DNA from 2 places in the Caloranaerobacter longqiensis genome. Region 1 is predicted to be linked to the other one. Evidence: riboswitches for the same ligand, from Rfam matches in the RefSeq annotation. Region 1 holds a riboswitch; the other holds the start of a gene.

Region 1 (4,180 bases):
TTTCAAAATCTTTACCTTTAATGCCTTTACCACTAGTTACAAGTGAAAATCTGTGAGCACCAGCTTTCTCCATTTCTTTTGCTCTTTTTAAAATCTTATCATAATCTAATAATCCGTATTCCATAACTCCAGTATTATAATAAACAGATTGAGCACAAAATTTACAATCTTCAGAACATCTTCCAGATTTTACGTTCATTATAGTACATAAATCAACTTTTCTACCTGCAAACTTTTCTCTTATTGCATTCGCACCTTTGAATAATATCTCTAATGTTTCAATATCTTTTTCATCTATATTAACAATTTCTACTGCTTCATCATAGTAAATCTGACCACCATTTAAAATTCTTTCAATAATGTTAGATATAATTTCTTTCATAACTTATTCCCCTTTTCTTATATTCTAGTTATATACCCTAATTTTTTCAAAATAGGTATTACCTTTACTGAAGTAAATGCTACTAAAGCACTAAGCAGTAAATCTGGCACTATATATAGAGCAAAACCTGCATATATAGCCTGTCCAAATGTCATAGTCTTTCCTAAATAGTAATTTACAATTAAATATAGATATGGAACTCCAATACCATAAACAATCATAAGTCCAGTAACTACGATTATAAAATATTTTATAAATGTAATCTCTTTAAGATTTTCTGTAAGCTTACCAATTACATATGCACATAATATGAATCCTATCAAATATCCAAAAGTAGGCTGAAAAATATAAGAAATACCTCCTCCTTTTGTAAATATAGGAACTCCTGCTAAACCTATTCCTACATATAGAAGTTGAGAAATTAAACCTAATCTCGAACCTAAAAGTGTACCAGCATAGGCACAAAAAAGAAATTGGAGCGTAAAAGGTACTATAGGAGTAGGAATTCTAATAAAAGCACCTATTGCCGTTAATGCTGCAAATAAAGACACTAAAATCATATTGCGTATTTTTATTCTCATGACTATGCCTCCTTTTCTTTAATGTATATAACTGTAAATATAATAATATAAACCAAAACATATTGTCAACCTTTTTATTTTTTATGGTTGACATTTTAATTTGATATAAATTAAAAAAACTTGATTTTAAAATCTAATAATGATATGCTTTATTTAAACAATTAAATATAAAGAATATATATTTCCTTCAGGGCAGGGTGAAATTCCCGACCGGCGGTATAGCCCGCGAGCCGCAATAGCGGTTGATCTGGTGAAATTCCAGAGCCGACAGTATAGTCTGGATGGGAGAAGGAAATGTTGCAAAATGTTCTATATTTTCTGAAATTTTATGCCCTGAAGTTAAAACTTCAGGGCTTTATTTTTTATGTATGGGGGGTGATTGATAATGGATATAAAATACATGAAAAGAGCATTAGAATTAGCAGAAAAAGGAGCTGGCTTTGTAAATCCTAATCCAATGGTAGGCTGCGTCATTGTTAAGAATGGCAGTATTATAGGTGAGGGCTATCATAAATACTTTGGCGGAAATCATGCAGAAGTTGAAGCTTTGAATTCAGTTGTTGAAAATCCAGAAAATTCAATCATGTATGTAACTTTAGAACCATGTTCTCATTTTGGAAAAACTCCTCCCTGTGTTAACAGAATAATAAACAGCGGTATTAAAAAAGTTATTATAGCAACATTAGATCCTAATCCTTTAGTTTCTGGTAAAGGTGTAGAGATACTTAAAAATAATGGAATTGAAGTAGAAATAGGAATACTAGAAAATGAAGCAAGAAAACTTAACGAAATCTTTATAAAATATATTACAACTAAAGTTCCTTTCTGCCTCATGAAAACTGCAATGACTCTAGATGGAAAAATAGCTACAAAGTTTTCTGATTCTAAATGGATTACTGGTAAAACTTCCAGGCAGTACGTTCATAAATTAAGGCACAGATACAGTGCCATAATGGTAGGAATAAATACAATCATAGTTGATAATCCTCAACTTACAGTAAGGTTAAAGAATTTTAAAGGGAAAAACCCTGTAAGAGTTATTGTAGACAGCAGGTGCAGAATACCTTTAGACGCAAAAGTAGTTAAAGATGTATCTAATGCAAGAACTATAGTAGCCACCACCGTTTTAGCTGATAAGAGCAAAACAAAAAAACTTAAAGAGCTAGGGGTAGAAGTCCTGACCACACCAACTATAAACGGCAGAGTGGACTTAAATTATCTTATGAAAAAGCTGGGTGAAATGGGTATAGACAGCATTCTTCTAGAAGGTGGAGGAACTCTCAATTACTCTGCTTTAAAATCTAATATAGTTGATAAAATAAACTTCTTTATAGCACCTAAAATAATCGGAGGTCATCTATCCAAAACTCCTGTTGACGGAGATGGTATTCCATTTGTAAAAGACTCTTTTTACATAGATAATATTACAATTCATAAGTTAGATGAAGATATTATGATAGAAGGATATATACGAAATAAAGAAGGTGATTAACTTGTTTACTGGTCTTGTTGAAGAGGTAGGTATAGTTAAATCGATTTTAAAAGGAACTAAATCTGTGAAAATAGTTATAAAAGCAAAGAAAGTATTAGAAGATATAAAGATTGGAGATAGTATTAGCACAAACGGAGTATGTTTAACTGTTACAGATTTTACTGATAATACATTCAGCGTAGATGTCATGCCTGAAACTATGAAAAGAAGCAATTTAAAAAATCTAGTGCCAGGAAGTAAAGTTAATTTAGAAAGAGCATTAAGATTAGGTGACAGATTAGGAGGACATTTGGTAAGTGGCCATATCGATGGAACAGGTAAAATACTGTCATTCGATAAAGAAGATAATGCAGTATGGGTTACTATAAAACCTCCTGAAGAATTGTTGAAATATATCATCTATAAAGGCTCTATCGCTATTGACGGGATTAGCTTAACAGTAGCTTACATTGATAATAAAGTATTTAAAGTATCTATAATCCCCCATACTAAAAAGGTTACAACGCTTATAGAAAAATCTTTAGGTGATGAAGTCAATCTAGAATGCGATATGATAGGAAAATATGTTGAAAAGCTATTAATTCACAATAAAAAGGAAGAGGATGACAAAGATATAGATATAAAGTTCTTAAAAGAACATGGATTTATATAAAGAGGTGATAAATTTGTTTAAATTCAATACTATAGAAGAAGCTATAGTAGATATAAAGCAGGGCAAAATGATTATCGTAGTAGATGATGAAAACAGAGAAAACGAAGGCGACCTCGTAATGGCTGCAGAAAAAGTTACACCAGAAGCAGTTAATTTCATGGCAAAATACGGCAGAGGTCTTATCTGCATGCCTATAATTTCTGAAAGACTTAAAGCACTTGATATACCTCAGATGGTCAGCGAAAATACTGACTCACATTCAACTGCCTTTACGATATCAATAGATGCTAAAGAAACTAAAACTGGTATTTCAGCTTTTGAAAGAGCTCTTACTATAAAAAAAGTTTTAGATAAAAACGCTAAACCTCAAGATTTTAAAAGACCAGGTCATGTATTCCCTCTCGAAGCAAGACAAGGTGGAGTTTTAAAAAGAGCTGGACATACGGAAGCTGCAGTAGACCTTGCAAGACTTGCTAATTTATATCCAGCAGGTGTAATTTGTGAAATTATGAATGATGACGGTAGTATGGCAAGACTTCCACAACTTATGGAATTTGCAAAAAAACATAATCTCAAAATAATTACTATAGCAGATTTAATAGCCTATAGAAGAAAAAACGAAATTTTAATAGAAAAAGTTGCAGAAGCTGATATGCCTACAAAATATGGAGAATTCAAAATAATTGGATACCAGAATAAATTAAACGACGAACATCATGTAGCTTTAGTAAAAGGCAATATAGCTGGAGATGAACCTGTACTTGTAAGAATTCATTCTGAATGCCTTACTGGTGATACTTTTGGTTCAATGAGATGCGACTGTGGAGAACAATTACAAGCTGCATTGAAAAAAATTAATGAAGAAGGCAAAGGTGTTTTAATATACTTACGTCAAGAGGGAAGAGGAATAGGTTTAATAAATAAGTTAAAGGCATATGTCCTCCAAGATAAAGGTATGGATACAGTAGAAGCCAATCTCGCTTTAGGTTTTCCCGAAGACTTGAGAGATTATACAGTCGGAGCACAGATACTTGTAGATTTAGGAGTTAAAAATATAAAACTCATGACAAACA
Region 2 (4,180 bases), 270 kb from region 1:
TAAGTTTCTTCAGGACTGTTTGTTTTTATTTTTACCATGATTTCATCCTTCCTATATTCATTTTTTCATCTTATATATAAATTGTGCAATTCTGTTTAATCCTTCTGTTAACACATCTGTACTACATGCATAAGAAATCCTTATATAATCATCCATTCCAAAAGCTATACCGGGTACAACTGCCACTTTACTTTCTTCAAGTAATCTATCTGCGAAATAAACCGAGAAACTTCCATCATAATCCATATTTTGCTTTAATTGAGAAATATCGATAAACAAGTAAAAAGCTCCTTCAGGATAAATAAATGATAACGGTTTTATTTTATTTAACATTGAAACTACCCTATCTCTGCGACTCTTATAAATCTTAACCATCTCTTTTATTTCTTCTTCACAATAAGATAATGCTCCAAATGCTGCCCATTGTGATATTGTTGAAGGATGAGAAACTAAATGCCCTTGTATAGTAGAAATAGCTTTGGCTATTTCTCTATTAGAAGCTGAATATCCTACTCTCCATCCAGTCATAGAAGCTGATTTAGAAAATCCATTTATAGTTATTGTTATATCTTTAGCTTCATTAGAAATAGCAGCAATACTCTTATAGTCGTCAATATAACGTATCTTTTCATATATTTCATCTGAAATTATATATATATTATTCTCTAAACAAAATTCAACTATTGGAATTAACTCTTTTTCTCTGTATATGCTTCCAACTGGATTTGATGGATTAGAAATTATCATCGCCTTTGTCTTTGGACTTACAGCTTCTTTCAATTCTTCAACTGCAATTTTGAAATTATTAGATTTATCTGTTTCTACAAATACGGGCTTCCCTCCTACCAATTTAACCATTTCAGGATAACTTACCCAATATGGTTTAGGTATAATCACTTCGTCCCCTTCATCCAACAAAGCTAATAATGAATTAGTTATAGAATGTTTAGCTCCACTAGACACCACTATCTCATCAACTTCATAATAAATTCCATTTTCAATCCAAAGTTTGTTTTGAATAACTTTTTTCAGCTCATTCAACCCTGAAACCAAGTCATATTTTGTTTTGTTATTATGTATAGCTTTAATCGCTTCTTCTTTAGCTTTATCTGGAGTAAAAAAATCTGGTTCTCCAATGCTTAAATTAATTATATCTAAACCTTCTTCTCTAAGTTTTTTTATCTTACTGCTTATACCAATTGTAAATGATGGAGTTATATTGTTTAACCTTTTAGATAGCATCTATTTCCTCTCCTTTATATTGTTCTTTATCACTATATTTTTATTATAATCCATAGGAAATTATATTCCATATTAAATTGAAGATAAATTCAAATATAATTTCCGTGATGGATTTCAATAAAATCTACCTTATAAAATTTTTATTTAAAAAGATTTTATTATAATCCATAGGAAATTATATTCCTATTAATTTTAATGATAATTTCAAATATAATTTCCGTAATGGATTTCAATAAAATCTACCTTATAAAATTTTTATTTAAAAAGATTTTATTATAATCCATAGGAAATTATATTCCTATTAATTTTAATGATAATTTCAAATATAATTTCCGTAATGGATTTCAATAAAATAACAAAAAAAACAGGGGCGGTTGGATACAACAGAACCGTCCCCGTATTTCCTTATCTGTGTAAGATTGGTGATATTTTCTTATACAATACAATTGTAATCAGTGATACAATTATTCCCTTTAATAAATTAAAAGGAACTATTGCAAATAAGATAAAGGTTTTGTAATCAGCAACAAATTTATTAACTTTAGCACCCATTTCAACAAAAGCATCTACCGGAGCACCAAATAATTTTGCATAAAACGGTATTAAAAAATAATAATTTGATAAAGAAGCTACAAGCGTCATCATTACAGTGCCTATAATCATACCTAAAATTGCATTTTTAAACGTTTTGTTCTTAAAATAGATATAACCTGCAGTATAAACTAATACACTTCCTACTAAGAAATTTGCTAACTCCCCAACGCCCATGGTCGAAGTTCCTTTAATTACAAGATGAAGTATATTTTTAACAAACTCAATTATAACTCCAGCTATAGGACCTAATGCAAAAGCTCCTATTAAAGCAGGTATATCACTTAAATCAATCTTTAAAAACTCTGGTGTAAACCATAAAGGTACTTCAATATACATAATAAGAAATGCAAGTACTGATAAAACAGATATTTTGGTAAGCATTCTAGTGTTAAATCTTTCTTTTAGTGTTAACATGATACCCCTCCATCTATTTTTTTGTTTTATGGGAGAGGATTAGGAAATTAAAAGCTCCTGAAGACAATCTTCAGGAGCTTACATACATAAAACTATACTAATCTTCTCCCATCCAGACTTTAACTGTCGGCCCTGGAATTTCACCAGGTCAACTGCAATGCAGCTCGCGGGCTATACCGCCGGTCGGGAATTTCACCCTGCCCTGAAGACTAGAAAAAAATAAATATTCTATTATTAACTCCATTATCGCATTATTACTTACTTTTGTCAAGACAATAAATTAACCTTTCGTTATTCGACTGACAAAAAGCCAACATCGAACAACCAGTACCAAGTATCTTACATCTAATTTTACATTTTACATTTTCAATTTTAAATTTTATTTTTATAAACCACCTTACCATCAATTATTGTTACATATACTTTACAATCAACATCTCTTAATGGATGGCCATCAAATATAACGATATCAGCATCCTTGCCTACTTCAATACTTCCAACTCTATCATCTATTCCTAATATTTCAGCAGCATTGATAGTTATAGCTTTAAATGCCTCCATTTCATCCATACCAGCTTTTACAGCAAGTCCAGCACAAAGAGGTAAATATTGTAATGGTATTACCGGTGAATCTGTCATTATTGCAACCTTAACTCCAGCTTTCTGTAATATACCAGGTGTTTCAAAAGTCAAGTTTTTAAGCTCAAATTTACTTCTATTGGTTAAGCTTGGACCAACTATAGCGCATTTTCCTTCTTTTACCAAATGTTCTGCGATTAAGTGTCCTTCAGTACAATGGTCTAAAGTTATATCTACATCAAATTCCTTAGCTATCCTTATGGCAGTTAGTATATCATCTGCTCTATGAGCATGAGCCTTAAGTGGTATTTCTTTTCTAATTACCTTTGCCATAGCTTCCATTTTTATATCAAATTCAGGCATTTTTGATTCATCTTCTTTAGCTTTTTCTAATTTTTCAACATACCTTTTAGCTTTAAAAAGTGTTTCCCTAAGTTTTGCTGCAGTTGCCATTCTTGTAATTGGAGATTTCTTTTGACTATGATAAACTCTCTTAGGATTTTCTCCAAAAGCTATTTTCATAGCTAAAGGTTCTTTTACAATCATATCATCTATTCTATCTCCATATGTCTTTATAGCCGCAAATTGTCCTCCAACTACATTGGCACTACCTGGACCTGTCGCTACACATGTAACGCCACCTTCATATGCCTCTTTAAATGTCCTATCCATAGGGTTTATACCATCAATAGCTCTCAAATGTGGAGTTATTGGATCAACCCACTCATTACCATCATCTCCTTCAAAACCTATACCATCTTCCCATAATCCTAAATGACAATGCGCATCAATTAATCCTGGAGTTACAAGTCTCCCATTAGCATCAATTATTTCAACATCTAATGGTACAACTATGTCTTTACCTACTTCCTTAATCTTTCCATTTTCGATTAAAATACTTCCATTTTCAATTATTTCTCCAGTCATAGTCAAAATTTTACCATTTTTAATTAATAACATTTTCTTTTCCCCCCAATTCTTTCTTTTTATCAATTACACTTCTTACAGCTTTGATAACCTCCTTAATTGTACAAGGCTTATGTATTATATATTCTATTTCACTTAAATCTTGTCCATCTAAGTCATTTGGCCATCCTGTCATTAGGATAACTTTCAAATCCTTTTTAACACTTTTTATTTGCCTAGAAAGCCTAATACCATTCATCTTCGGCATAGCTAGATCACAAATTATTATATCATATTCCTTTCTAGACAATCTCTTTAAAACATTATTACTATTAGTTTCAATATCAGATTCTATTCCAATTATCCTAAGCATTTTTTTTAAAGAATAAGCTACATAGGCCTTATCATCTACAATTAGCACATTTAGCCCGTTAAATTTTGGTAA

What was found. A riboswitch is a leader RNA that binds a small molecule or an ion and turns the genes downstream of it on or off. The one in region 1 is predicted to bind FMN.
Region 2: linked by a shared signal. The riboswitch ahead of AB4Y15_RS01925 (ECF transporter S component) and the one ahead of ribD (bifunctional diaminohydroxyphosphoribosylaminopyrimidine deaminase/5-amino-6-(5-phosphoribosylamino)uracil reductase RibD) in region 1 are both predicted to bind FMN.

Annotation. Positions count from the first base shown of each region.
Region 1 covers NZ_JBFWFX010000001.1:106,267-110,446, reverse strand. The annotation lists gene bioB (biotin synthase BioB) at 1-382, opposite strand, end outside; gene AB4Y15_RS00625 (biotin transporter BioY) at 400-963, opposite strand; FMN riboswitch at 1,143-1,260, shown strand; gene ribD (bifunctional diaminohydroxyphosphoribosylaminopyrimidine deaminase/5-amino-6-(5-phosphoribosylamino)uracil reductase RibD) at 1,349-2,455, shown strand; gene AB4Y15_RS00615 (riboflavin synthase) at 2,448-3,107, shown strand; gene AB4Y15_RS00610 (bifunctional 3,4-dihydroxy-2-butanone-4-phosphate synthase/GTP cyclohydrolase II) at 3,121-4,180, shown strand, end outside.
Region 2 covers NZ_JBFWFX010000001.1:372,511-376,690, forward strand. The annotation lists gene tsaE (tRNA (adenosine(37)-N6)-threonylcarbamoyltransferase complex ATPase subunit type 1 TsaE) at 1-38, opposite strand, end outside; gene AB4Y15_RS01920 (pyridoxal phosphate-dependent aminotransferase) at 58-1,242, opposite strand; gene AB4Y15_RS01925 (ECF transporter S component) at 1,648-2,250, opposite strand; FMN riboswitch at 2,347-2,464, opposite strand; gene AB4Y15_RS01930 (amidohydrolase) at 2,623-3,789, opposite strand; gene AB4Y15_RS01935 (ATP-binding protein) at 3,776-4,180, opposite strand, start outside.